Regions from separate parts of the Pseudalkalibacillus sp. R45 genome, predicted to be linked through region 2. Evidence: riboswitches for the same ligand, from Rfam matches in the RefSeq annotation. Region 2 holds a riboswitch; each other region holds the start of a gene.
What was found. A riboswitch is a leader RNA that binds a small molecule or an ion and turns the genes downstream of it on or off. The one in region 2 is predicted to bind S-adenosylmethionine.
Positions count from the first base shown of each region.

Region 1: it holds a riboswitch for S-adenosylmethionine, as region 2 does, so the genes downstream of both, metK (methionine adenosyltransferase) here and ACTWQL_RS07565 (sodium:solute symporter family protein) in region 2, are expected to answer to the same signal.
Region 3: it holds a riboswitch for S-adenosylmethionine, as region 2 does, so the genes downstream of both, msrA (peptide-methionine (S)-S-oxide reductase MsrA) here and ACTWQL_RS07565 (sodium:solute symporter family protein) in region 2, are expected to answer to the same signal.
Region 4: it holds a riboswitch for S-adenosylmethionine, as region 2 does, so the genes downstream of both, ACTWQL_RS05845 (phosphoadenylyl-sulfate reductase) here and ACTWQL_RS07565 (sodium:solute symporter family protein) in region 2, are expected to answer to the same signal.

Region 1 is NZ_JBQQCL010000001.1:88,240-95,669, forward strand. Features, by position in the region: gene ACTWQL_RS00445 (YpiF family protein) at 1-405, shown strand, start outside; gene ACTWQL_RS00450 (ubiquinol-cytochrome c reductase iron-sulfur subunit) at 548-1,045, shown strand; gene qcrB (menaquinol-cytochrome c reductase cytochrome b subunit) at 1,061-1,735, shown strand; gene ACTWQL_RS00460 (c-type cytochrome) at 1,765-2,526, shown strand; gene ACTWQL_RS00465 (DUF1405 domain-containing protein) at 2,606-3,196, shown strand; gene ACTWQL_RS00470 (hypothetical protein) at 3,471-3,620, shown strand; gene metK (methionine adenosyltransferase) at 3,791-4,984, opposite strand; SAM riboswitch class I at 5,199-5,292, opposite strand; gene pckA (phosphoenolpyruvate carboxykinase (ATP)) at 5,581-7,164, shown strand.
Region 2 is NZ_JBQQCL010000002.1:334,263-341,692, forward strand. Features, by position in the region: gene tkt (transketolase) at 1-204, opposite strand, end outside; gene ACTWQL_RS07520 (hypothetical protein) at 325-555, opposite strand; gene ACTWQL_RS07525 (HesB/YadR/YfhF family protein) at 950-1,228, opposite strand; gene ACTWQL_RS07530 (DUF896 domain-containing protein) at 1,340-1,567, opposite strand; gene ACTWQL_RS07535 (YneB family resolvase-like protein) at 1,627-2,280, opposite strand; gene yneA (cell division suppressor protein YneA) at 2,303-2,614, opposite strand; gene lexA (transcriptional repressor LexA) at 2,775-3,392, shown strand; gene ACTWQL_RS07550 (styrene monooxygenase/indole monooxygenase family protein) at 3,459-4,637, opposite strand; gene ACTWQL_RS07555 (hypothetical protein) at 4,810-4,992, opposite strand; gene ACTWQL_RS07560 (hypothetical protein) at 4,979-5,692, opposite strand; SAM riboswitch class I at 5,853-5,967, shown strand; gene ACTWQL_RS07565 (sodium:solute symporter family protein) at 6,063-7,430, shown strand, end outside.
Region 3 is NZ_JBQQCL010000001.1:337,046-344,475, forward strand. Features, by position in the region: gene ACTWQL_RS01760 (DUF72 domain-containing protein) at 1-522, opposite strand, end outside; gene ACTWQL_RS01765 (hypothetical protein) at 704-958, shown strand; gene ACTWQL_RS01770 (hypothetical protein) at 987-1,232, shown strand; gene ACTWQL_RS01775 (SGNH/GDSL hydrolase family protein) at 1,376-2,608, opposite strand; gene msrA (peptide-methionine (S)-S-oxide reductase MsrA) at 2,731-3,201, opposite strand; SAM riboswitch class I at 3,323-3,444, opposite strand; gene ACTWQL_RS01785 (small, acid-soluble spore protein, alpha/beta type) at 3,600-3,797, opposite strand; partial or broken gene fabG (3-oxoacyl-ACP reductase FabG) at 3,989-4,754, opposite strand; gene ACTWQL_RS01795 (thiolase family protein) at 4,846-6,024, opposite strand; gene ACTWQL_RS01800 (TetR/AcrR family transcriptional regulator) at 6,021-6,680, opposite strand; gene ACTWQL_RS01805 (class I adenylate-forming enzyme family protein) at 6,701-7,430, opposite strand, start outside.
Region 4 is NZ_JBQQCL010000002.1:20,663-28,092, reverse strand. Features, by position in the region: gene cobA (uroporphyrinogen-III C-methyltransferase) at 1-287, opposite strand, end outside; gene ACTWQL_RS05870 (DUF3906 family protein) at 309-533, opposite strand; gene ACTWQL_RS05865 (nitrite/sulfite reductase) at 549-2,180, opposite strand; gene cysC (adenylyl-sulfate kinase) at 2,197-2,793, opposite strand; gene sat (sulfate adenylyltransferase) at 2,815-3,963, opposite strand; gene ACTWQL_RS05850 (inorganic phosphate transporter) at 3,965-5,038, opposite strand; gene ACTWQL_RS05845 (phosphoadenylyl-sulfate reductase) at 5,055-5,768, opposite strand; SAM riboswitch class I at 6,182-6,287, opposite strand; gene ACTWQL_RS05840 (aspartate kinase) at 6,407-7,430, opposite strand, start outside.

The sequences.
Region 1 (7,430 bases), on a different contig from region 2:
ACAGCAATCGTCCCGTTGATTCCGATTACTTGGGGATCACAAATGAAGAATCATATACTCAAAGGTGAATTTCCTCTGATTTTAACCGAGGAAATTGAGCGACAATTGAAGGGGCGGGTTTTCCTTTTTCCTGCTGTTACATATTTGGTTAGTGAGTCTGATGAAGATGTTCTAAAACGGATTACCGCCCTCACTGATGAACTTGAAAACGGAGGAATGCCATACCCGGTGTTCATCACTTCGGATGCAAGGTGGACAGGAATGGAAGAGTTCGGAGATCGTCTGGTCAATATACCACCCGTACCGTTAGAGCATATGGATGAAGAATATCAGAGGGAAATCGTTTCTGAACAAGTCAAGCATATTCTACAAATTGTCACAAAAAAGTGGCAAAACGCATTTTAAAGCGAATAGATTGATTGAAATGGACAATCATATTATTGACGAGGGTGTTAAGTTACGCTATCATGTTAATGTCCTAGTAATATATGTGTAATATAATCAATTGTCCGGTTGGACTTAGTCTACTGCGTAAGGGGGGAAACCAATGGCCAACAAAGATGAAGTCTCCAGACGACAATTTTTGAACTATACCTTAACCGGTGTTGGTGGATTCATGGCTGCAGGCATGCTCTTACCGATGGTACGGTTTGCGATCGATCCTGTCTTGAAACAAGGGGCAGGTCAAGATATGGTAGCTGTTGTCGAAGAGAGTGAAATTACTGAAGAACCGCAAAGATTTACGTTTAAAGTTAACCAAAAAGATGGCTGGTATGAATCAGAAGTCACACAAGCTGCCTGGGTGTTCAAAGACAAGAATGGTGACATCGTTGCATTATCACCAATCTGTAAGCACCTTGGCTGTACAGTAGACTGGGGGACAGACCCTTCTCATCCAAATCAATTCTATTGTCCTTGTCACGGTGGACGTTATACGAAGGATGGGACGAATGTGAAAGGTACGCCGCCGCTTGCACCACTTGATGTGTATCAGAAAGAGGTCAAGGACGGAAAGATTTATTTAGGTCAAGCAGAACCACAGTAGAAAGGGGCGTAATTGATGTTACAAAAAATGTATGACTGGGTAGATGAACGTCTAGATATTACGCCTATGTGGCGAGATATTGCAGACCATGAAGTGCCTGAGCATGTCAACCCTGCTCACCATTTCTCAGCGTTCGTTTACTGTTTCGGCGGATTGACGTTTTTCATCACGGTAATCCAAATTCTTTCTGGAATGTTTTTGACGATGTATTATGTTCCGGACATAATCAATGCCTATGAATCCGTTCATTATCTGCAAAATGAAGTCGCATTCGGTGTTATTGTCCGTGGAATGCACCACTGGGGTGCTAGTCTAGTAATCGTAATGATGTTTCTACATACTTTACGTGTTTTCTTCCAGGGTGCGTACAAAAAACCTCGTGAATTGAACTGGGTAGTCGGAGTATTGATTTTTGGAGTCATGCTTGGACTCGGTTTCACAGGTTATCTATTGCCTTGGGATATGAAAGCGCTATTCGCAACGAAGGTTGGACTTGAAATCGCGGTGACCGTTCCTGTAATTGGACCGGCATTGAAAACACTGTTAGCAGGTGATGCTACGATCATCGGAGCACAGACATTGACGCGATTCTTCGCAATCCATGTATTTTTCTTGCCTGGTGCTCTTCTTGGCCTGATGGGAGCGCACTTTATCATGATTCGAAAGCAAGGAATTTCTGGACCACTGTAAAAGATGCGATAGGATAAGGAGGGAGAAAGATGCATCGTGGCAAAGGTATGAAGTTTGTCGGGGATTCTCGTATCCCTGCAGAACGTAAGCCTAACATTCCGAAGGATTACTCCGAGTATCCTGGAAAAACGGAAGCGTTCTGGCCAAACTTCCTTTTAAAAGAATGGATGGTCGGATCCGTATTCTTGATTGGCTATCTCATCCTGACAGTCGTTCACGAATCACCGCTTGAGCGTAAGGCGGATCCAACGGATGCGAGTTACATTCCGTTACCTGACTGGTATTTCTTATTTTTATACCAATTATTGAAATATAAATACGCAGCAGGGGATTACACACTGATCGGTACGGTCATTATGCCAGGTTTGGCATTTGGAGCCCTATTGTTGGCACCATGGTTGGACCTTGGACCGGAGCGTCGTCCGAAGAAACGACCTGTAGCGACCACTATGATGCTATTGGCATTGATTTCAATCGTCTTTCTGACTTGGGAATCAGTTGTCAACCATGACTGGGAAAAAGCTGAAGAACAGGGTAAACCGGTTGAAGTGGAAATCGATAAAGAAGCTGAGGGTTATAAAATTTATCAGGAACAAACCTGTATAGGTTGTCATGGTAATAATCTTCAGGGTGGAAGCGGACCATCACTGATCGGAACTGGAATGAAACCCGAACAAATTGCTGATATTGCGAAAAACGGTGTAGGAAGCATGCCGGCTGATCAATTCAAAGGTTCGGATAAAGAGCTACAAGAACTAGCAAAGTTCATTTCTGAACTTGAAAAAAAATAACAACCAACACTAAGCTGACTTGAAAAAGTCAGCTTTTTTCAACACAAATTAAAGATACAGAATGTTAAGGAGATCGACCATGAACACTATCTTAATGCTAATGCGTCATCGTTCCGTCTTATGGATGCTGCTTATCATCAATATTTTAGGGACGATTTACGGATATATCTGGTATGCCGAACAATTGAAAACGACGCCATGGTACTTTTTGCCATTCGTTCCGGATAGTCCAACTGCCAGCCTTTTCTTCGTATTTGTATTGATTGCATTTTTGCTAGAGCGTAACTGGCCTTTATTAGAAGCACTGGCTGCAATTACTCTTTTCAAGTATGGCATTTGGGCTGTTGCGATGAATTTACTCGGAGGATATGTTAGCGGTTCGTTGACATGGGTAAATTATATGCTGATTTTCTCACATTTGGGAATGGCAATCGAAGGACTTTTATACGCGCCATTTTACCGGATCAAAAGGTGGCATCTCTATGTTGCCGCAGTTTGGGTCATACATAATGAAATGATAGATTATCTTTTTGATATGGAACCTACCTATTCGGTTCTTGATATGTATACGACACAGATCGGCTACTATACCTTCTGGTTAAGCATCGTCTCTATCATGATTGTCTATCAATTGACGATCCGACCTAGTGCTGCTGATCGTTTAAAATAGAAGGCTGTTTGCGCAAACTTTGTTGCTCTTGCACTTAAAGAAAGTATAAAATTCTTTCTTCAGTATAAGGGCAACTAAGGCTCGACCTACAAAAGGCTTGGTCTCGCCAAGTTTTCTTTAAAAGTCGTTGATTTCCGCTCCAGGATGCTCGCTTTCCTCGGGGCGTGCGGTGAGCCCACTCGTCGCCTTGCGATCTCAGGAGTCTCCTTTTCAAGGAAGCATTTGTGCTCCTGCGTCTACTAGAAAGTCCTGTCGAAGCGAGCTTCCTCGTCGCATGCCTTGCGAGGAGATTATTCAGGTAGTAGGCACGCTGATCCCGCAGGACAAGGAAAGCTTCGGCAGCGTTACATCGCACGAAGAAAATGCGATTTTCATTTTCGAGGAGTCTCGCACCTTGCTCTCCAAATCAACTTGCACAAGGTGATTTTTTAAAAATAACTCGAAAGCTACAATCTTTTGAAAAGAGCCTTCAAAAAAAGAGCTCGTTATACCTTATTATTGTTGATTTTTGTGAAATTCACTTCAGCATATTTCAGTACTCAAAAAACCCCAAGCTGCACTCTAATCATGCAACTTGGGGTTTTATTAATATACTTATGCGTTATTTTTCAATGTTTCAGCTTTATCCGTTTGTTCCCATGGAAGATCGATATCGGTACGTCCGAAGTGACCATAAGCTGCAGTCTGTTTATAGATCGGGCGTCGAAGATCAAGCATCTTGATGATTCCTGCAGGACGAAGATCGAAGTTCGTCCGAACAAGCTCAACAAGCTTCTCTTCCGATACAGTGCCAGTGCCAAACGTATCGATTGAGATCGATACAGGTTGAGCGACACCGATCGCATAAGCGAGTTGTACTTCACATTTTTCAGCTAACCCAGCCGCTACGATGTTCTTCGCTACATAACGCGCTGCATAAGCTGCAGAGCGGTCAACTTTTGTAGGATCTTTACCTGAGAAGGCACCACCGCCATGGCGTGCATATCCTCCGTATGTGTCGACGATGATTTTACGGCCAGTTAGTCCTGCGTCCCCTTGTGGGCCACCAATGACGAAACGTCCTGTCGGGTTGATGAAATATTTGGTATTCTCATCGATCAACTCAGAAGGCACGACAGGATTGATGACATGCTCTTTCAAGTCACGTTTAATTTGCTCAAGGGTTACTTCAGGATGATGTTGAGTAGAGATGACGATCGTATCCACTCGTACCGGGTGACCGTTTTCATCATATTCCACTGTTACCTGTGTTTTGCCATCTGGACGCAAATATGGAACAACTTCATTTTTACGTACTTCTGTCAAACGGCGGCTAAGCTTATGTGATAAGGAGATGGGAAGCGGCATCAATTCTTGCGTTTCGTTACACGCATAGCCGAACATCAATCCTTGGTCACCTGCACCGATTGCTTCAATCTCCTCTTCTGTCATCAACCCTTCTCTTGCTTCAAGAGCCTGGTTGACACCTTGTGCGATATCAGCAGATTGTTCATCGATGGATGTGAGAACTGCACACGTTTCATAATCGAAACCATATTTCGCCCGTGTATAACCGATCCCTTTCACCGTTTCACGGACAATTTTCGGTATGTCTACATAAGTAGAAGTCGTGATCTCACCTGCAACCAGAACGAGCCCTGTATTCACAGATGTTTCACACGCTACCCGCGCATTTGGATCACTTGCTAGGATTTCGTCTAGAATCGCATCTGAAATCTGGTCACAAATTTTATCCGGATGACCTTCTGTAACTGATTCAGATGTGAATAGACGTCTGCTTTTTGCCATTACGGAACCTCCTCAACGACCTTTAAGTATCGTTTTAATTGATACGGTACTCATTTCCTTATGAGAAAGTGCAACAAAGTTTCATAATATATAGGAAAACTGCTGCATGTATAACAATTTTCTTCTCAGTCTTTTTTTAAAAGGATTCTGCCTATTGAACGAAAAAAAACCTTTCCTGTTCAGAGGAAAGGTGGTTCGTTGTATACCTTTCACCCTCTTATTTTTCAGGTTAGCACCTTTTCACCTCTATCATGGTGTCGGTTGCTGGGTTTCATTGGGCCTGTCCCTCCACCTACTCGGAATAAGAGTAGCCGTTCTCGCAATATCATATCGCAGTACCCATACTATGTCAACGGAATTCCCACTGTAATTGAGGATATTCCGCACACAATATATGGGTAAAATTACGATTTTAAGAGATGCTTTTAACAAAGCATTTTTACAATATTAAGCCTCACGCCTATTTATATCCTAATTAAGGTTTAACATGTCACAAATACGGAAAAATAGTATACATTATTAAAATAAATATGTTATACTAATTCCGAGTTAAGCGAAGTATTGGTTTAAACTTTAAGTGAAAAAGGATGGTTTATATGAATACAGCACAATTCAGCTCTCTTACCGATGAGTTATTAAGTAAAGAAACAACACACAAGAATTTAGCGACACCAAGATTAGTAGAAAGTGCGATTTCTAGAAATGAAGGCGTCCTTACATCAACAGGCGCACTTCAAGTTGAAACGGGTAAATATACTGGACGTTCTCCAAAGGATAAATTCATTGTCTTGGAACCTTCTGTAAAAGATAAGATTGATTGGGGTTCAGTCAATCAGCCGATTGATGAAGAGAAGTTCAATAACTTATATAAAAAAGTCATCGAATACTTAACAAGTAAAGACGAAACATTCGTATTCCAGGGATTTGCCGGTGCGGATAAAGCATATCAACTTCCACTGCAAGTCATCAACGAATATGCATGGCATAATCTATTTGCACGTCAACTTTTCATACGCCCGAATGAAAGCGATTTAAACGACTTCACCCCAGAGTTCCAGGTCATTTCAGCACCTGGTTTCTACGCTGATCCTGAAGTTGATGGTACAAACTCTGAAACATTCATCATCATATCATTTGAAAAGCGAATTGTACTTATCGGTGGAACTGAATATGCTGGCGAAATCAAAAAATCGATTTTCTCGGTTATGAACTATATGCTTCCGGAACAAGACATCCTTTCCATGCATTGTTCAGCGAATGTTGGCGTCGAGGGTGACGTTGCATTATTTTTCGGTTTAAGTGGAACTGGTAAGACAACACTATCTGCAGACCCTAACCGCCGTCTGATCGGTGATGATGAGCACGGTTGGGCAAACAATGGGATCTTCAATATCGAAGGTGGCTGCTACGCAAAATGCGTCAACCTTTCTCGAGAAAAAGAGCCGCAAATCTGGAATGCGATCCGTTTCGGAACAGTCCTTGAAAACGTAGTCTCAGATGAGTGCACACGATTGGTCGACTACAACAACACGACTTTGACAGAGAATACTCGTGCAGCTTATCCGATCGATGCGATTCCAAATATCATAACACCAAGCGTTGCAGGAAATCCGAATACGATCATCTTCTTGACGGCAGATGCATTCGGGGTATTGCCTCCGATCAGCAAGTTGACAAAAGAACAAGCGATGTATCATTTCCTATCAGGATATACAAGTAAGCTTGCAGGAACAGAGCGTGGCGTCACTTCACCACAAGCGACATTTTCCACTTGCTTCGGTTCTCCATTCCTTCCATTGCATGCTGAAAGATATGCGAAAATGCTCGGTGAAAAAATTGCTCAGCATGATGTTGATGTTTACTTGGTTAACACTGGATGGTCTGGCGGTGAATACGGAGTAGGCAAGAGAATGGACTTGACACACACGCGCGCGATGGTGCAAGCCGCTTTAGAAGGCGAGTTACGTTCAGCTGAAACGGTCACTGATCCGATTTTCGGACTACACATCCCTACGAGCTGCCCTGGTGTACCAGGTGAAGTCCTGCAACCTAAGAAAACTTGGGATAACCCAGAAGCCTATGATCAGAAAGCGAAAGAACTCGCAATGAAATTCAAGGAAAACTTCAATAAGTTCGAAAACGCAAGTTCAGATATTAAAAACGCAGGACCGATTGTATAATTTCAATCACTTAGGAGTGATCCTTTCGAGGGCACTCCTTTTTTTGTTCAATTAGGTTTGAAACGAAATAGAGGACATCTGTTCCGTTATTTGTGACAAAATAGGGTGATTTTAAAAATTAGAGGACAACTATTCCGCTATTTGGCAAATTCGAAGCTGATTCATGAAGGTTTTCAGTAAATAAGGTCTCTGGTGTCCTCTAATTTTTAAATAAGGTTCGTGTACATAAGGTCGCCTGTATGCGTGATCATCAGCAGGTCTACCAT
Region 2 (7,430 bases):
GTGACCAGCTGATAACACAAAACGGTCTCTATTGAACCAATCAGGGTTTAATGGGTTATGGTTCATATGCTTACTCCATAATGCATAAGCCATCGGCGCAGCGCCCATTGGCATACCTGGATGTCCAGAATTTGCTTTTTCTACGCTATCGATGGACAAAGTACGAATTGTATTGATTGATAATTGCTCAATTGAAGTTGACACGACGATTCATCCTTTCTTGTTACACCTTTATTCTTTCATTCCTTTTCCATGATATACTCTCTAATCAAAATTCACAAGACTCGGGGTCATTCGTCATAAAAATTCAAAATTGTACGGATTTTAAACAAAGCTATCTTTGAGATTTGTTATTCTAAAAGGCTCTTTTCTAAAAGATTGCTGCTTTTGAGTTAGTTTTAAATACTCAACTTGTGCAAGTTGATTGGAGAGCAAGGTGCGAGACTCCTCGAAATTGAAAATCGCATTTTCTTCGTGCGATGTAACGCTGCCGAAGCTTTCCTTGTCCTGCGGGGTCAGCGTGCCTACTACCTGAATAATCTCCTCGCAAGGCATGCGACGAGGAAGCTCGCTTCGACAGGACTTTCTTGTAGACGCAGGAGCACAAATGCTTCCTTGAAAAGGAGACTCCTGAGGTCGCAAGGCAATGAGTGGGCTCACCGCACGCCCCGCGGAAAGCGAGCATCCTGGAGCGGAATTCAACGGCTCTTAAAGAAAACTTGGCGAGACCAAGCCTTTTGTAGGTCGAGCCTTAGTTGCCCTTATACTGAAGAAAGTATTTTATACTTTCTTTAAGTGCAAGAGCAACCAAGTTTGCGAAAACAGCCTTCTAAAATGTTGATTTTTTCAGCAGAACACAGGGTTTCATAATCAAGTCATAGTATAGCATGCAAAACAAAAATGCCTCTACCATCTGTTATGGTACAGGCATTTCTTTAAGTATCTTCAATTAAGCTATACTCGGTAATTCAATTTGGAAATGATCAGTGGAATCATCATAGTCCATTTTCATTTCTTCTACAAACCAAACTTCATGAGGTCTAACAAAAAAGCGGATTCCATCAACTTCCTGTACGTAATCATCGTCCATTGGCAGGCCACGTTCTACACCAATACATAGTCCTGATTCACTTCCTGCATATCGGCAGAATAGTTGAAGTGCATCCCCGTTTTCCAATCCCATTTCTTGTCTGTACATTTCCACTACTGGACTTGTAATTGAGAACATCAGTTCATCCACTCCCTCAGCTGTTGTTATATAACAGTATATCAAAAACTAGAACTGATGCAATACAAAAACAAGCCTAATTTGAACTCTTTTTCAAATCAGGCTTGTTTATTAGTGATAACGCTTCTTTTCATTTTTTAATTTGTCAGGGGTGACGTCATTTCCTTCAGGATCAACAACCTTTATCGAGCGTAATTGATTCTTGAAACCACCGCGGAATGCTTTCAAATATTCTTTTCGCAATTTTTGTTGTTCTTCCTGTTCTTTCTTATTTAAACCTTCGTTCTTTGCTTTTCGTGCAAGTTCATTGATCCGATCTATTTTTTGTTTCGATAGCATTGCCATACTCCTTTTACAAGACTTGATTATTTTATTCTAACGTATTTCCAATCATATTTCTAATCATCTGTCCGGTCACTATTGTTCTGATGATCCTGGTAACGCCTATGTACTGTAGCTTTTGAGACATCATAGCCAAATCCTTGTAAAGTCGTGGCAATCTCCTGGAACGTCAAATCCAAGTTTCTAAGACGAACAATTTCTTCGGTTGGGATCTCTTTCTTATCACGTCCGCCTTGATTCAAGTTAGATAGATTCTTTTCAGGTCGATATCCACCCTCAACAGCGCGCTTCATACCTCTCTTTATCTTAGCGTTATGAAGTTTTCGCTGGTAATCTTCAACTAAACTTACGATTTCAAGAACCATCGAGTCAGCCTCTGTCAATTGGAGTTCGCCCTGTTCACTGATTGTAAAACATTTCACTCCATACTTACCTAGAGTATGAAGAATCGCGATTTTCGCACTTCCTCTTCCGATTCTTGTTTCATCCTGGACAAGGAGGACATCTATTTTTTCATCCTTTGCAAGATCTAAAACTTGCAGCATCCCTTCACGATCAACATCATATCCACTCTTCATTTCATGGATCGATTCAACGACCGTGAAGTTAAAATGATCGGCTAATTGATTCAGTTCAGCTTCCTGACGTTCAAGTGAGGATGCCTGTGTTTCCTTTTCAGTACTTACCCTGCAATAAATGAGTGCTCTCATAATATGTTCCCTTCACAGTGTATTACTTGGATGCAAGTTGATTCTTGTCCGCTTCAACCGGAATGACGACTGTGTCTCCTGGCTGCAGCTTTTCCGCCTTCACTCCATTCGTGCTTTCGACCCACTTGACGAAAGCATCTGTTGTAAAGGTGTGGTTCTCTTTGAACTTCGTTGATAATTCCCAGAGAGTATCACCTTCCTCAATCTTAACATCTATGTAATTCTCTGTTGTATCAGATTTTGCGTTCACAAAAGAATATGTGCCCATGATCATCCCTACAGCTATCAATACAATAACAAAAGACCAACCGTTCTGCCTGTTTGTTTTTTTCACCTTAAAAACCTCCGATACGAATACTTGTTCTCATTTGTTGATTTCATTGTATTAAGAACGTTTGTTCCTGTCAACAGTTTTTTCTCGAACTTATGTTTGTGTTTTTGTCGAACAAGTGATATACTTAATGCAATAATTGAGGAGAAAAGAGGTGGACAGAATGAAACTATCACGCCGTCAACAAGATATACTTAATTACATAAAGTTCGAGGTCAAACATAAGGGTTATCCCCCTTCTGTCCGTGAAATAGGTGAAGCAGTCGGACTCGCTTCAAGTTCGACAGTTCATGGACACCTGTCCCGTCTGGAGAAAAAAGGACTAATCAGACGAGATCCGACAAAACCGAGAGCGATCGAAGTCATCACTGAGGATATGGATACTACCATTCCAAAAAGTGAATCTATCAATATTCCTGTAATCGGTAAAGTAACGGCAGGTCAACCTATTACCGCGATCGAGAATGTAGAAGAGTATTTCCCTCTACCAGATCATATGGTCGGAGATGACAATGTATTCGCATTAGTTGTCCAGGGTGATAGTATGATAGAAGCAGGAATCTATGATGGGGATATGGTGATCGTCAAGCAACAGCCGTCAGCTAATAACGGGGACATCGTCGTTGCGATGACAGAAGATGATGAAGCGACAGTCAAACGGTTCTTCAAGGAAAAAGATTTCATTCGTCTACAACCAGAAAATTCTTCGTTGGAGCCGATCATTCTTAACAGCGTCACTATTCTAGGAAAAGTAATCGGTGTATATAGAACGTTACATTAATAAGGGACATAGAAAAAAGAAGCGAGCATGATCACCGCTTCTTTTTTATGCAATAAATTCAAACTTTTAAATATTGGTCTTTTGAAAAAAGGCTTCGTGGGCTGTAGTTGGTTGCGCAAACCATTCTGCCACATTATCAGCAATTGACTGATCCTCCGCTCCTTGAACTAATAATTCAATGATATGTTGTGGAATCGGCTGGGTCATTGCATTGGTCCACTCTGTCACCTCTTTTACATAAGGTTTTACACGCTCCCAATAGGATTCCCCGACTTGGCTATCCCAACCTGTATCCTTATTTTCAATCAAGGTCTCATACAATTTTTCTGCACAATATGAGCCAAGGTTACATCCTTGCCCAGTGATTGGATCATTCAAAAACACACTATCCCCGCAACCGACGACCAAACGATCATTAAATGTTAAGTAAGGTTTTCTGATTTCCGGTTTGATGGCCACTTGAAGAAAAGCGCCTTCATCCGATAATGAAAAATTTTCTTCTTCAACACGTTCATATATATTAGGGAAAAACGATTCAAGGACTACTTTCATTCTGGCAGTGAATTCTTCACCACTTTTTATACCTTTAAAGACATCGAGTTTTTGGTTCGGAATAGGCATAAGGAAGAGAATGCTGACCTGTCCTTCTTCAGTCATTGCTGGGATTTCGAACATTTCACCGATCTCAGGAAGGATCGTTACGTTAACACCTAGAGGTTTTTCTGGCGTTATCCCTGTAAAATATCCTACTGCACATTTTCTTTGTGGCTGGTGAAATGGAGACAATGGTATATTGAGGGGAAAAGAAAAAAGAGGACCAGATTTTCCAGAACAATCAATGATTAAATCAAAATCGCTAGTCAATTTTCTTAGTTGTTCTTCATCAACTTTAGCATAGTGAAAAACTACACCTTTTTCTTTAAGATCTTCTATGCAATGGGAAAAGTAAAGCCGTTGATCTATTGATGAAGCCGATTCTTTCAACCTGCCGACAAATAGTTTTTGATCCCCAACTGTGATATGTATGCTTTCAAGAAGAGGAGTCGCTTCCCATTCAGGCATATGGAACCGTCTTTCACGTAAGCGAGTAGGTCCAAAGTGTACCTGTGTAGACATTATGCGTCCTTTACGGATTTCTTCTGGAAGACTAGAATGAAAAACTGTCAAATCGAAATCCTTTCTGAGTGCATAAGCAAGATGCAAACCTGCAGTTCCACTGCCGACAATACCTATCTTCTTTTTCACAACTATCCGCTCCTTTAATCGGGATTCAAAATAGAGGAATCAGAGACCCTTTGATAGTCCTTAGTGTATTTCTACTAGAACGTGCTGTAAATGCTCCAAATTGTTTATTTAATTGGCCGCTTATGCACTACCTAAGAAGCTGTATGTTCATTTAATAGTTGAGAATTTTTCTTTATACCTCAATATCCTTTTGTAATTTTTCCATTAGACCGATCGGGATTTCCTGTTTCATTAGTGTCTGGTTGATTTTCTGTACTTCAATGAAGTCCAACCATTCTTTTTCTATTTCATTTACTTCTTTCTCATAAACCTTCGGAAATAAGGATTCCAACTCGGGCTTATTATAAATCTGCATATATTTTTCTAAACCGTACGTCTCGATTAAGTAATTTTGAAAAAGAACTTGTTTGCACATAAAAAAGCCAACGATTTTCAATCTGTTTTCGTAAATCATTCATTTCAAAAGCTATCTCGGGATCGATCAACTTTTCGATCGGTAAATTGATTTCCTCTTCTCTTAAGAACTTCATTAGTTCATGACTGTTGAAAGAAAAAAATGTTGCCGGTTCATTCGATGTGATTTTTTTATCTAAATACATTGCCAAGCCATCAAGAGTGAAATATCCTGCATTTTTAAAATCATAGCCCAACAAAGCATGGACAAGTTCATGGACTAAGGCTTCTCTTTCATCATCCACATTATACAGATAGATGATACCGTTCCAATAATGAGACAATCCATTATCTTTTTTCAATTCTATAAAGACTTCCTGCCCTTTGTTAGTAAAGCCTGTGATCTTTCTTATTTCATTATAGGCATGTAGAGTATCTCTTTTTATCCTTATAAGAGTGGATTCTGAGAATGAACCATCATTTAAAATTATGAATGAGACCACCCCATCATCACTGTTGAACTCCGTATATGGATCTGTGTTCATTTCAACCTGATCCATCATACCTTCACTTTTGAGTTTTTCTTCCGATTCGGCACACCCTGTCAATAAAACGACCACTAAAAAAATAGTACCACTACGTTTATTCCAGTTCGTTTTCATAAATCACCTTCACATTATTTGTTAACTTCATATACGGTTCTGAACTGGATAATGTTCCCTTTTAACTTTTAGATGCAGAAATAATAGAAATCTTCTAAAAATGGATTGACAAAAGTTCGTATTCCTTGTAGGGTATTAGTTAACTTTATACGGAGAAACATCCTTATCGAGAGCAGGGGAGGAAATTGGTCCTATGAACCTGCAGCAACCTGTTATTTTCTATTGAAAATAATAAGGTGCTACGTCCAACAGACTTTATGTCTGACAGATGAGGAAGAGAAAAACAGCCTCTTCCTCTTGGAAGGGGTTTTTTTCTGTTTTAAAGGGATTGAATGTACGGTTTTTCAACTACAACAAAGGAGGCAACAGGATGACAACAGTAGGTTATTGGTTCATAGGATTTGCATTGGCTTATACGTTTTTATTGATCGTAGTCAGCCGGGTGGCGAGGAAACGAGCGAGAGATGGAAATGGCTTTTTTGTTGGCGGCAGAGGGTTCAATACATTTTTCGTCATGGTCTGTATCACCGGTCTCTTTTCCGGGTCTTCCTATATCGCCATTCTAGAACTCAGTTACCATACCGGAATTTCAGCTATTTGGTATGGCGTGGCGGAAACGGTACATGTCTTGATCATCGCTCTATTATTGATAGCACCATTCAGAAAAAGAGCGTTGGTTACCATTTCAGGATTACTTGGTGATCGTTATGGTGAAAAGGTCCGCGGGGTGGCTGGAGCGATTACAGCATTCACGTTTCCGATGTGGTCAGTTGCGACCGCTCTGGCATTCGCTTCTGCTCTTTCAGTATTTACAGGGGTTTCACTCGTTTTATCTGTAGCATTGACTGCATTGTTGCTCTTTGTCTATTTACAATTTGGAGGTATGTGGTCTGTCGGTTTCACACAAATGAGCAATGTTGTCGTATTTTTCATCATGCTGGCAATCGGTACGTATGCGTTCTTCCTTAATCCTGGTATAGATGGCATTAACCGATTATTTACTGAAAAACCAGAGTATGCAGCCTGGGATACAGCTGGCCTGCAAACGATTTTGGCTTGGTTCGGGACATTCTTATTCAATGTGATTCTTGCTCAGGCAGCATTTCAGATGGCGTTATCTTGTAAAACGCCTGAACAAGGACGTCGCGGCCTACTCTACGCTTCCCTTCTTGGTATTCCGTTGATTGTAGGAGCAGTTATTTTCGGATTATCAGCTGCACAGGTTGTTCCAGGTGAAGCACGCGGCTTGATTGCAGTACCGCTCTATTTGATGAAAACGTTACCTGCACCGTTGGTTGGTCTGTTTTTCTTAGGCTTTTGGGCAGCCGCATTAAGCTGGGGTGCACCTTGCCAGTTTTCTGGCGCTACAAGTCTTGGTCGAGATGTCGGAAAAGCTCTGAACCCTAAAGCTACCGAACTTCAGCTTGTCCGTTATACAAAATGGTCGTTATTGGTATTGACAGGATTGATGGTCGGTTTCGCCCTTCTACGGTCTGAACAATCTGCATGGTGGAATGTGGTTGCCTGGGTGACCCGCAATTCCGCGACATTCGCACCTGTAGTTGCTGCTCTTTTCTGGCCCTTGGTTACGAAACGCGCAGCATTGGTTTCATTGTTTACAGGCGCATTTTCCGGATTGCTCTGGTATCACCTCAGCGGTTGGGCAATCAATGATTTCTATTTGAATGTCCATCCAGTGTGGATAGGGATGACGTTCAATATCATCACCATTGTTACG
Region 3 (7,430 bases), on a different contig from region 2:
TTGCGGTTCATCACAAATGCTGTGGATCCAACCCTTTTCTTTCATGAACGCCAACGTCCGGTCCTTGAAAGAAGGATGAAACCAGGATTGGTGCCGGAATTCAAGCGCCACCGGGATATCTTCCATCCGTTCTTTTGTCTGCCTCAGTAAATCGACGTTCTCCCGATTGCAGTCAAACCAGGGCGGATATTGGAAAAGGACCATTTTCAGTTTGTCCGCAGCTTGCAAGGGTTTGATCGACTCTTTATATAAACGGTACATCTCTTCTTCACTTGAAAAAGGGATGTCGCCTCTTGAGTGTCCGGTCATCCCCTGGTACGCTTTAACGACGAATGAAAAACGCTCTGGCGTTTCCTTCACCCATTTTTCGTAGTTCCTCACTGGCTGGACAGCGTAAAACGACGAATCGATCTCGACTGTCGGGAAGAAACTGCTGTAAGTCTGCAACTTTTCATTTGATCTAATATCTGCAGGATAGAGGGAGTCATGGTCACCCCACCCAGTCAGGCCAATCTCAATCATTTGAATGAATTCCTTTCCTATAACGATTGTTGATACTTTATATTTTGATTTGTCCTTGTGAAAAGTGCAAGTATTTGAATGTAAAAGTTATTCCTGTGGTTTTAATAGTACTCATTCCTTTATCCCAAAACTTATATTATAAAAAATTCTACATATAGTTACTTTAAAGGGAGGGATCTTCATGAATAAAAGTAATCAAAGATGTAAAAGATGCAATGGATGTTTTTGTGAATTGTTTTCAAAGTTGAGAAAAGGTACAATTGTCCAATTAGCTGTAGGACCAAACTTTATCGAACCTGGGGATGAAGAAGAATTTCAATTTATTAGCTTTGATGAGAAAACTTGTTGTGTTACATTGCGCGATACTGATAACAACGTTGTCATATTTAATTGCGAAAGGCTAGTAGCAGTTGAAATTGGAACAGGTATAGCCTAAAACTTCAAATCTTTGGGAGATGATAGATATGGATAGACCTAAAAATGATATTTGTGATTGTTGTATTTGTGAGATTTTTAAAGGCTTGAAGCCGGGGGAAATTATTTCTTTTGTAGTTCAAAATTCAGATCAATATTTTGAAGATGAAGAGTTTACCTTTGTTAGTTTCAATCCAAAAAACTGTTGTGTGACCTTGAATAGATTTGAAGTTAATAATCCTGTTATTGTCGATTGCAAGAAGGTTGTTGGTGTCAAAATAGTACAAAATGGGTGACAATACGATCTGGATCATAACTTATATATTTTTTTCAATTAAACAAAAAGAAGACGGAATTGAGGCCCCGTCTTCGTTATTATATAAATATAAAAAACTTATTCTAACCACCTTTATGTTTGCTGAGTGTTAGCTAAGTATATCTATTCAAACATTGAAAGGTCTATAGTCTCAGCCATTACCTCATATCCAACGTCATTCGGATGGAGATGATCACCCGCATCATATTTCGGATTGTAGCGTGCTGGATCGTCTGAGTCTCTTAGTGCTTTGTCAAAATCGATGACGCCATCAAACTCTCCACTGTTCCGGATCCACTCATTGACTTCCTTACGGGTGTTTTCCTTTTCTGGTGTGTACATTCCTGAGCCCTTAAAAGGGGTCAACGTCCCGCCATAAATTTTTAAGCCTTTATCATGAGAAGCATCAATTATTTCCTGCATTCTTCCGATGATTTTATCTGAATCATACTCTGGATGATGTCTTATGTCATTCAGGCCCTGATTCAAAATCACTGCCTTGACTCCCGTTTGGCTGAACACGTCCTGCTCAAGTCTCGCAAACGCATTCTCTCCTTTATCAGAAGAACTATTAATCAAATGATTAGCAGAAACCCCTGCATTCAGGACAGACATCTTCGTTTCTGATTCTTCATTGAACCTTTTGGCTAAAAAATCGGGCCACCGATGGTCTGCATCCATTTTAGAATGATTGCCATTCGCGATAGAACTTCCTAAGACAACAACGGAACCATCAACCTTTGCATCGGGTATGACATCAATACCGTCCAACCAGAACCAGGACTCTTCTTTTTTCTTAAACGCCTTATCATCCGTATTTGACGCATGGTTACCCGGTTCTGAGATATAGTTTGTCTGCATCGAACGGGGGTGCCAGGTTGCTGGTCCTGACTTCTCCTTAACATAAATACTTACAGCCAGTTTTTCATCACTTTTCACTTTAAACGGGATAGGGTCGCTAAATGTCCTTTTCCCAGCAGGAATTGTTACCTTTTGATCTCCTTCAAAAGTGACTTGCTTATCGGATTCAGATACGGTCTCTGCGCCATTTTTCACACGCGCAACATGTACCTCTTCAATCGTCAGCGGATCCGAACCAAACGTATTTGCCATTCGGATCCTCAACTTTTTACCATCCATATTCGGATTGATGATCATCCGGATTGTCTGATCTTCAAAACCTTGCTTCGACACGCCGTCTTTCCCAGGTTGTTGCATACTTGCCGTCCAAGCACCAACCCAATCTCCTTTACCCTGCTTGCTTCCATTTGAAGAGTCAACATCAAACGCAGCAATACATAATGAAAGGAAAATGATGATTCCAGTTGCGAGAATAAAGTATTGTAAACGTAACATAAAAAACCTTGCCCCTCTTAATGATGTCGTTTCATACTCCTAGAAGAGATTATTCGACATCAATCTACCCGTTGTTGGGGATAGTGAAACAAGGTTAATATATATGCCATTCTTATCCAATCTTACATACCACAAGCGACGGCTCCATTCTTCTGTAAATACTTCTGATGATATTCCTCAGCGTCATAGAAGGTAGGAGCTTTTTCAACTTCAGTCACGATCGGAAGCTTGAATACAGCTTTTTCCGTCAATACTTTGATCTTCTCTTCGGCTATATCTTTTTGATTGTGATTTGTATAAAAAATGACTGAACGATATTGATGTCCAATATCAATACCTTGCCTATTCCGTGTGGTCGGGTCATGTACTTCAAAGAATGTATTGAGTAGTTCATTATATGAAATCAAGGCAGGATCATATTGGATCTTGACTGCCTCCGCATGTCCTGAATCTCCAGTCTTCACTTGTTCATATGTCGGGTTTTCGACAGTGCCTCCAATATAACCTACGCGTGTTGAAACAACACCTTCAAATTTTTCAAAGAATGCTTCAACACCCCAAAAGCATCCAGCTCCAAAAATAGCTGTTTCCATGTCTCATCTGTCCTTTCAAAATAACGAAACTTCTATCGAGAGCTTTTCGCTGGTATCCATTGCAACGAAAAAACCCTTTTCTCATCCAGTAAGAAAAGGGTCGTATCTATTCGTAACGATCCTCTCATCTTCTAGGATGTTTAACCATCCTACAGGAATTGGCACCGTTCTCCTCAATCAAGCGATTGATTCGATGGTTGCCGGGCATCAAAGGGCCAGTCCCTCCGCCTCTCTGGATAAGAAGTTTTCATTATTCATTTTATTTTGATTATCATCTTAACACGTTTAAATGACGAAGTAAAGCAAGATTTTTGTATTTATTCAGTTTATGTAATGGCAACGTTTTTTGTAACGGCATTAACCTAAAAGAGACCGGTAAAACGGCCTCTTTCATAAAACTATTGCTGTTGTTTATTGTTGCTTAATTGCTGTTCGGCCATCCCGACTAGACGTTTAGTCATTTGACCGCCGACAGCACCATTTTCACGTGAGGTAGTATCTGCACCAGGTTGAATCCCCATTTCATTGGCGGTTTCTTCTTTCAGCTGCTCCATAGCATTTTTCGCACCAGGTACCAAAAGTTTGTTTCGAGCCATGATCCATCACTCCACACGATTATTTGAGTAATCCTAATTACTCACCTTTAATTTAACCTCCACTTCAGGTTCTGATTAAATGAAATCTTTCCTGTATCTTAAAATTCTGGAAACTGTGCATGCACGTCTTTGATTGATATTTACAGCTTATGGATAATCACACTCATTTTTTATATTCTAAAATATATGAATTAATTCTTTGGTCCACCAGCTACAAACAACACCTGACCATTCACAAAAGAAGATCTTTCATCTGCAAAAAACGTTACAGCATTTGCGATATCCTCTGGTTTTCCTACACGACCTACAGGTATACGCTCAACACTAGCTTCTACAAATTGTTCAAAACGAATACCTAGTCGTTCTGCAGTTTCTTTTGTCATTTCTGTTTCGATGAAACCAGGTGCGACAGCATTTACTGTGATACCGAATTTTCCTAATTCAATCGCCAACGTTTTCGTAAAACCTAACAAACCTGCTTTAGCGGTTGCGTAATTCGCTTGACCTCGGTTCCCGAGTGCAGAAGTCGAAGAAATGTTGATAATACGTCCATATTGATTTTTGACCATATATTTCTGGGCTGCACGAGCAGCATTGAAAGAACCTCGCAAATGGACATTGATCACAGTTGTCCAATCTAAATCCGTCATTTTGTATAACATATTATCACGAACGATACCAGCATTATTGACAAGTATATCTACTGTTCCATATCGATCCGAAACTTCTTTCATTGCTTCTTCTACTTCTTGCGGCTTCAATAACATTAACCACTTTCGTATAAATGTCATACCCTTTTTCATTATATTTCGTAACTGTTTCCTCTAATGCTTTTTCATTCACATCTATTATTGCAACTTTTGCTCCTTCAGCCGCAAACTGTAGTCCTATTTCTTTTCCAATTCCACGGCAGCCCCCCGTTATAAAAACGGTTTTCCCTTCAAATCTCCCAGCCATGTCTATTCCTCCAGATTTATTATTCTCTTCCACCTCGTGTCGCAAATTTCGCTTCAAGAATTTTTTCTAAACCAATCTACATCAACTTCTGCTAGACCCTTTCTATAACGACTGCCCCGCCTAATCCTCCACCTACACATAATGATGCTACACCATACCTCTTGTCATATGTACGAAGTCCATTTAATAAGGTGACCATAAGTCGTACTCCTGTCGCCCCCACAGGGTGACCTAGTGCAATCGCTCCACCCATGGGATTAAGCTTGTCCTGTGATATACCTAACTCCTGAACACATGCTAACGTTTGAACGGCAAAAGCTTCGTTTACTTCAAATAAATCGATGTCTCCTATGCCTAATTGCCCATTCTCTAATGCCTTAGGGATCGCTTTAACAGGACCTAATCCCATTCGTTTAGGTTCCACCCCTACAGAAGCAAACGATCTTATTATTGCTAATGGTCGATAACCAAGTTCTTCTGCCTTTTCTTTGCTCATCAATAAAACTGCGGCTGCTCCATCATTCATACCACAAGCGTTTCCAGGAGTAACAGTTCCGTTCCTTCTAAAAGCTGGTCTCAATTTTGAAAGCTGTTCAAGTGTAAGATCACGGGAGAACAACTCATCTTGTTTGATCTCCTTTTCTAATCCATTCTTATCTTTCACTGCTATGGGTGTGAGTTCTTGCTCGACTATACTTTCATCTCTTGCGATCCATGCTCTTTTATTACTTTCCAACGCATACTCGTCTTGTTTCGTGCGACTTATCTTAAACTCCTCTGCTAATATTTCTGCGGTCTCACCCATCGAAATCTTTTCAACGGGGTCTACCAACATTTCAAGTAAACTATCCGTCATTAGGCGATTCCCCATTTTATACCCTTCTCTTGCTCCCCTTAATACATAAGGGATTTGACTCATATTTTCCGTACCTACTATTAGATTTACCTGAGCATTGCCAGATTGGATGGATTGTATACCATTCATCAATGCCTGAAGGCTTGATGCACAATTTTGCCCAACCATATAGGAAGGGATTTCTTTTGGCCAGCCTAGTTCAAGTGCAGCGATCCGTCCAATGTTCGGAGTATTGGACGGAGCATCCACATTTCCTACTATGATTTCATCGAGATAAGAGAGATCTAATTCTGTTGTTGCCTGAGTTGATTTCATTACTGCCTTTGCAAGATCTTTTGCTGAGACATCTTTTAGGGTTCCATTCAGCTTTCCTATTGGGGTACGTGTTGCATTTACGATAACAACTTCCTTCATTTTATATCCTCCACTTGTGTTTCTGAGAATTGCTTAGGTTGCAAGGTCCATGGCAAGTTTTCAATAAAAGAGAAATTATAGATAGCCGTCAGGAGAATCCGATATACTTCATCCACTTTGGAACTTAATAGATAAGACTTGCTTGAAAGCACCCAGCACGTAACAACCTCATCCAAGGAGCCGAAAATAACCTGTCTAGCCGTCTTTTTAGAAATATCCTTCCGGTAAACATCCTTCTTTTGGCCATCTTCAATTATCGATTCAATCAATAGGAAATAACGTTTGATTCCCGCTTTCATCGCTTCTCTAATTTCTGAACTGGATTGCCTTGCCTCAATCTGGATGACTTTTGAAAGCGCATAGTCATTCCCAAAATAATGAAGATGATTACGGACAAGTTCATATAATTTCACCCGTGGGTCCTCGATGCCTTCCATCAAGCTCTCTACATTTGGGGAAAATTCGTTGTAAATCGTATTATGGAACAGCTTTTTTAACACATCTTCTTTATTGGAAAAATACAGATAGACTGTCCCATCGCCGATACCCGCCTTCTTTGCAATTCTTGACACCGACGCTTTGTGGTAGCCCATTTCAGCAAAGACACTTTTTGCAGCATCCAATATAAGACCGTACTTTATTTCTTTTTTATTCATTGAATATGCATCCTTTCTTCTTAACGTTTCAAGGATGGTGAATGCAAAGATCGAAGTACGCCTTTGGTCACTTTCCCTACTGAATTTTTAGGTATTTCATCGATAATGTGTACTTCTTTCGGACATCTGTAATTCGCCATTTTTCTCTGACAATGTTTAATAATCAAATCCGATGTCAAAATAGAACCTTCCTTGAGGGCCACATAAGCGACTACTTCCTCACCATACACATCATCAGGAATTCCTATTACAGCTGTCTCTAAAACGTCTGACAGCTGGAAGATCACCTCTTCGATTTGTTTGGGATAGATGTTCATTCCTCCCCTGATGACCATGTCCTTTTTCCGATCGACTATGTAAAAGTAACCATCCTCATCCTGATAACCGATATCTCCTGTAGATAACCAGCCTTCCTTCAAAACTTTCCTTGTTTCGTCTTCATTTCGGAAGTAACCTTTCATAACATTCGGTCCTTTAACCATCAGTTCACCATACTCACCAGTCGGCAACGTCTCACCTGATTCATCAACGACCTTCAGGGATTGTTTATCCAACGGTATCCCGATTGAACCAACCTTCCTTTTACCATCAAGTGGGTTCAACGTGGATGCACATGTTCCTTCTGAAAGCCCCCAGCCTTCGATAAGCTTAAATGGGAAACGAGACTCGAACTGTTCAAACAGACTAATTGAAACAGGAGCAGCACCACAAATACCAAACCGCATGGATGACATATCATATTGATGCTCA
Region 4 (7,430 bases), 310 kb from region 2:
CCTCTGCCGTATACAAACGGATCACCGCCTTTCAATCTCGTGACGGTTTTCCCTTTCAGACCATTCTTTACGAGAAAATGATTGATTGTTTCCTGTTTCATCAAATGATAATCTGGCAGTTTTCCGCAATAAATCAGTTCCGCATCCTCTTTTGCATAATTCAGCAACTCTTTATTGATAAGCCGATCATAAAGAATGACATCTGCTTCTTCTATGCACTTCATGCCTTTAACCGTGATCAATCCTGGATCACCCGGCCCGGCACCTACTAGATAGACTTTACCCATTTCATCCTCTCCTTCACGTGGTCAACTGCCGCTCAAAATCGTTTCTTGCTCATGCAGGACAAACCCGTTTCCCTTTCGGATTTTCTTCTTCTCATATAGTGAAATATCATCCACTTCTGGTAATCTCAAAAAATACTTTTCAAGTTCGACTTCTACAAGCCGGAATGCCGCCTCGTCATTCTCCGCGGCAATGATGACCGGAATCACATCCGTCTTCGTCGTCACTTCAAACCGGTATAAATCCACTCTATATCACTCCTATCATGAAACATTCGCTGTCACATTTCCTAGAATCCTGTCCAATTCTTCTTGAAGCGGCTCGATACCAAGTCGTCCAACAAATTCATAGAATGATTCACCTGGCAGTTTTTCCTTTTTAAAATAGGTAAGGAATTCTTCTAGAACCGCGGGAAGGTGTTCGCCGTCAATCTTACCTTTCAGCTTTTCATTAAACTTTCCGCCGTGGTTTAAAGTGCCGCCGACATAGATTTCAAACGCTTCGATCAAACCGCCTTTTTCCTTTGATTTCATTTTGATGCCTTGTAATCCGATGTCAGCAATTTGCCGTTGCCCGCATGAATTCGGACAACCGACCATATGAAGCCTCACAGGGACATCTACCCTGATCTGTTCATCCAAATATTCCGCAATCCTCCGCATCCGCTCTTTTGTTTCCACTAATGCCAGGTTGCAAAATTCAATACCTGTGCATGATACAGAATACGCGATGAAACGCTTCGGCTCGATCGTGATCCTTTCAAATATCTTTTCTTGTAAAAGCGCATCGACTTTCTCGTCCGGAATATTCGGTATGATGATATTTTGAGAGTTGCAAGTTCGGATCTCCCCATTGCCGTATTGTTTAGAAATAGCCGCAATCTCTAAAACTTCATCTGCGTCTAACCTTCCCACCGGTACGTTGAAACCAATATAATTCAGCCCGTCTTGTTTTTGTTTATGCACACCGTAGAAGTAGCCGGCATTCCAATCCTTCTGGACATCCTCACCTTTTGAAGGCAAAGGACCCGTTAACTCTACTAATTTTTCCTTGAATTCTTCAGGTCCCCAGTCAGCTACTAGGAACTTCAGTCGAGCACGGTGACGTTTTTCCCTGTACCCGAAGTCTCTGAAGATCGTCGTAATCGCAATTGCAGTCTCTTTCACGTTTTCAGGTCGTATAAAGACATCCAATGTTTCTGCGAGATATGGTCTTGCTGCCAGACCACCGCCGACTTTTACATGGAAACCTTTAATCTCTTCCCCATCGATTTCTTTCACAGCCGGGGTAAAGGACAAGCAATTGATTTCAGCATTCGAGGCATTGTGGACATTCGTACTGATCGAAACCTTATATTTCCGCGGAAGGTTTGAAAAGTCCTTGTTGTGCTGAAAATACTCATAAATTTCTCTCACAATCGGTTCTGTATCGAACAACTCATTCGGATCGATACCGGCAAGCGGATTGCCGACAATATTACGTGTGATATCACCGCAAGCACCTGCAGATGATAACCCTGCCTTTGCCAGTCGGTTAAAAATATCCGGGATATTCTCGATTTGCAGCCAGTGGAACTGAATTGCCTGCCGAGTCGTTACATCGAATACCCCTCGACCGTAATCCTTACAGATCGATGCCAGCGTTTCTGCTTGTTCATAATTCAAGACCCCAGACGGAACATTGATCCGCATCATGAAATAGCCGTCTTGTTTAGGCCGTTGTAAGTACAGGCCAGCCCATTTGAATGAATCCCACTCTTCCTTCGGGATCGATTCAAAACCATTTTCAGCGTAATACGGAATATCTTTAAAGATTTCTAGACCGTCTTTCTCAAGCTTCTTCAACTCTGTCTTATTCAGCTTTTCATTGTCTGCCCAGAACTTTTCGTATGCCATTCGAGCATCCTCCTCTTTAAAATAAGTTCTTTTCTTTTAAATAGCCGATTACCTGATCAGCACATTCTTCCACGGAAAATCGGTTTGTTTCAATGACCAGTTCAGGAGCTTCTGGTTCCTCATATGGGGAGCTTACACCTGTGAACTCCGGTATCTCCCCTTTTCTTGCCTTCTCATATAGTCCTTTTGGATCGCGTGTTTCGCATTCGTCTAATGGACATTTCACATAGACTTCTATGAATTCATCAGATTCGACCATTTCTCGAACTCGATCTCGATCAGCCTGAAAAGGTGATATGAAAGCTGTGATGGCAAATTGCCCACTATCGACAAACAGTTTCGCTACTTCACCGATCCGACGGATATTCTCCTGCCTGTCTTCTACTGAAAAACCGAGTCCTTTGTTCAAGCCGTGACGGATGTTATCTCCGTCCAATACGTAACTTCTTAATCCTTGTTCATGAAGTTTCCAGTCGACCGCGTTTGCGAGCGTCGACTTGCCTGATCCTGATAATCCTGTAAACCAGATAATACTGCTTGTTTGTTTATTTAAATGCCGGCGATCATGTTTCGATACAGCCGCTTCATGCCATGTAATGTCTTGAATTGCCATATATCTCACTCCTTCTGTTGATCATGTTGTTATCGGTTCTCGTTGTAATCCTTTGATCAAGACTTCAGCTACTTCTGGACGGCTGAATGTACTCGGCGGGGTTGATCCATTTCGGAGCAGCTCCCTCACCTTCGTTCCCGACAACACGACATGATGTTCTTTGTCGTGCGGGCAAGTTTTCGTCGAAGCCATGTTTTCGCATTTTTCACAGTAAAAGCTGTGCTCAAAAAACAATGTTTCAATTCCTAATTCTGATTTTGTGAAATGACTGAATATCTTTTGGGCATCATAGGTGCCGTAATAGTCACCGACGCCCGCATGGTCCCTACCGACAATGAAATGTGTACAGCCGAAGTTCTTGCGGACCAATGCATGGAAAATTGCTTCTCTCGGACCGGCATACCGCATAGCTGCAGGGAATACTGCTAAAAACACTCGATCACTTGGATAGTAATTTTCAAGTAGGACCTCGTAACTTTCCAATCTCACATCCGCTGGAATATCGTCCGCTTTTGTTTCTCCGACAAGCGGATTCAGGAACAGACCATCTACCGTTTCGAGAGCGGATTTTTGAATATATTCATGTGCACGATGCACAGGATTCCTTGTTTGGAAACCGACAACAGTTTCCCATCCTAGGTTTTCAAACTGTTCCCGCGTTTGTTTCGGGTCAAGATAATAATTGGAGAATCGATCTTTGACTGGGCGTTTGACGAGATGGATCGGGCCACCTATGTATACATTAGGCCGCTCAAGTAGTTTTTTCACACCAGGATGAGCAGTTTCTGCCGTCTTGTATACGTGTACAGCCTCCCGTAGCTTATCGGGAACGTACTTTTCACTGACTTCGATCACCCCATATACAGTTCCATCTTTCACGAGCTTGACCCGCTCTCCGACTTGTAATTCTGCTGCTTTCTCCTCACTGACAGGTAGTGTAATCGGAATACTCCAAGGCAGACCGTTTTCAAGTCTCAAATTATTGACGACACTTTCATAGTCTTTTTCTCCAAGAAAACCTTCGAGTGGACTATACGCCCCGATTGCGATCAACTCAAGGTCACTCAAAGCGGTTGCATCTAATTCGATCTCTTTTTTCAAAGTTCCATAATCAAAGGCGATATCGATTCGATTGATCAATTTCCCTCCATGTGGAATGCTTGTGCTCATACTAAATTCCTCCTCCTTGTTCATGTATGGTACGTTTTTCTGCTTTGATCGTTTTGATCAGACTCAGTGAACCGACTGTTGCGATGAAAACACTTCCGATCACACTGATTGTGTAGAAATCACTATCTAATAGGACCTTGACCATCCCGTAGGCAATCACAAGTGAAAAGACTGGGGAGACGACCCAAACTTTGACCATTTGCAAAATGATGTTCTTTTGCAGGAACGAAAATCCATTCTGTCCCGTTCCGATCCCGATGATGGCAGAAGTTGTGATTTGGGTTAGCGGGACGGGAATGCCGAAAATGGATGCTATGATGACCAATCCGGCACCTGTGCCTGATATCGCACTTCCTTCTAAAAGTGAGAATTTGGTAATACGTTTTCCATTGGTCTCCAACACCTTCCCTCCAAAGAAGATGGCCCCTAATGCGATGAATGCACCTCCGAGCAATGTTCCATGTGAGATTGAGAGCAATCCAGCTCCGACCAGGGGACCGATCGCATTGGCAACATTGTTCATCCCTGCTGAAAAGGCTTCAAGAAAACCCATGATGATCAACAATACGGTTAAACACTTCTTCCATCTCCCCTCAAGGAAAGCACCATATCTTTCTTGAATGATTTGGATCAACTTCCCCATTACCAACGCAAACAGGAAAGCGATGATTGGAATCAGGATCCAGAACATCACCACGGTCATTAGGGATTCCACATACAGAGATTGGTAAGCCAAGCCTACTCCGACAACTGATCCAACAGTTACTTCACTTGTCGATAACGGAATCCCGATAAGATTTGCAATCGCCAGTGATATGGTTGCTGCCCCAAGAATGATGACGGCCGTTTGAATCGTGATGAGCTCAGAAGGTACAATTCCTGAACCGATCGTTTTTACGACCTCACCTCCACCAATGACCGCTCCTAGAAAAACACCTGTTCCACATATGGCCAATGCAATGATTTTCCTATTGATCGCACCTGACCCGTAAGAAACACCCATGGAGGCAGCAGCCCCACTTGCTCCCATATTCATGGCGAAAAAGAAGGCGACGATAAACGCGATCACTATCATCTAAGAATCCTCCTCATCAGGATAGATGAAGACCACATTCAGTCTTTTTCAAATTCGTCCATCGCCCCGCCCGTAAATCTGCTCCATCCTCCGTCGGCAAGGTGCATTTCTCACAGCCGATGCTTGGATAACCCTGGTCATGCAGGACGTTATAAGGGAGGTCATAGGTATGAATGTATCGCCAGACATCTTTCCAAGACCAGTGAATCAATGGACAAACTTTGATAGCTTGGAACTTTTCATCTTTATTGATGAATTCCGTGTTTCTTCTCGTAGGTGATTGCTCTCTTCTAAGCCCCGATATCCAGGCTTTGTGGCCAGACAATGCTTGTGTAAGTGGAACAATCTTGCGAATATGGCAGCATCGGTTCGGATCTCGTTCCCATAGGCTTTCTCCATATGCTTCAGCTTGTTCTTCCACTGTCAGTTCAGGTTTTTTCAGATCAATTTGTAATTTGGGATAACGAGCTTTCACCCTATCAATCAATTCATAGGTTTCTGTGAAGTGAAGTCCTGTATCAAGGAAAACGATTTTCGCCTCAGGATTCACCTTCGAAATCAAATCAATCAATACGATACCTTCAGCACCAAAACTGCACGCATAGATGATATCCTCTCCATACAAGTCATAAGCCCACTCTAAAACGTTTAAAGCCCCTTTGGTTTCATTATCGATCGAGATCTCCAGGTTGTTGTCAGACCATGTTTCATACGATAATAATTGTGCCAATTTCAATCCCTCCAATCTCTTCTGTGAAAAAGAAAGAGGCAACTCTAACCTGGTCAAAGGTTAAAGTTGCCTCTAGTTTGTCTAGTCAGCAGCCTTTTCGTTTCTTTAAATCTTTACTTTGTTATACTTTATTGTTGATTTTCCGGAAATTCGCTCCCTTTCCGCGGGCGATCCGCAAGCCTCCTCGCTCACTGCCACAGGATGTGGTGGCTTCGACGTTCACCACAGGACGTGGTGGTTTTTAGTCGAAGAACCTAAGTTCGCTGTGAGGTCTCGTATGACTCGCTGTTCCCGCAGGAGTGTCGCAAATTTCGCTTCAATCAAACTTAGAAGATATCAACAGTATTATTTAACAAAGCTTACATGTAAAAAAGCCTTCCAATTTGGAAGACTTTTAGGCTAATCAGTGTTTCACCTTATCTACCAAAATGGGAATCCATTTTGCTGGATTTAGCACCTTGCATCATGCAGGTTGCCGGACATCATTGGGCCAGGTCCCTCCGTCACTCTGGATAAGATTTAATTTGATTATCATTCTAACTATTCCAATAAGGAATGTCAACAATCTTTTTTAATGTTTTGATTATTTTTGCGATTGGTCTTTCCAAATCCACGTATAGCAATAGATCAAGCAGTTATTAAACTTCGACTGTTTTTCTTTCTTCGAGTTCAAATGCTTCATGCAAGCATTCCACTGCAGAAATCATTGTGGTGCTAGACACGATTGTAGAGACCTTGATCTCGGATGTGCTGACCATCTTGATTTTGATCCCATTAGAAGATAATACGTTAAACATTTTTGCAGCAACACCTGGATTGGAAATCATTCCTGAACCTACGATCGAAACTTTCGCAAGGTCACCTTCATACGTAATATGGTCATAATTCAACTCTGGTTGATATTCACTCAATACTTCCAACGCCTGATTGAGCACCTCTGAATCCAATGAAAAAGAGATATCCGTCGCTTCTTTACCATTGGTGTTCTGGATGATGATATCTACATTGATTTTTTGGTCTGAAAGGATCGTGAATAACTTTGCTAATGTATTGATATCATCCTGTAAACCATGAACGGTCACTTTTGTTACATTACTCTCAAACGCGATTCCTCGCACTGTAAGATTGCCTTCCATTGAAACTTCCTCCTCTATCATGGTGCCGGTTTCTTTTTCGATACTTGACCGGACCTCTAACTTAACGTTGTAATTTTTAGCGAATTCGACAGACCGAGGATGTAATACTCCCGCGCCAAGGTTCGCCATTTCAAGCATTTCATCATAGGAGATCGATTCGAGCTTCCTAGCTCCTCCAACAACTCTTGGATCGGTTGTGTATACCCCTGTGACATCCGTATAGATCTCGCACTTTTCCGCTTTTAAAGAAGCGGCTAATGCGACAGCTGTCGTATCAGATCCACCTCGGCCGAGCGTCGCGATTTCCTCTTCATCAGTCAAACCTTGGAATCCAGCAACTATGACAATGTTTCCTTCGGCCAGGTGTCCATTGATTCGCTTGTTGTTGATGTCTAGAATCCTTGCATTCCCATGTGCAGCTTCCGTTTTGATACCAGCTTGCCAGCCAGTAAGTGAGACAGATTGATATCCTTTTTGTTGTAAAGCCATTGCCAACAACGACATCGAAACTTGCTCTCCTGTCGAT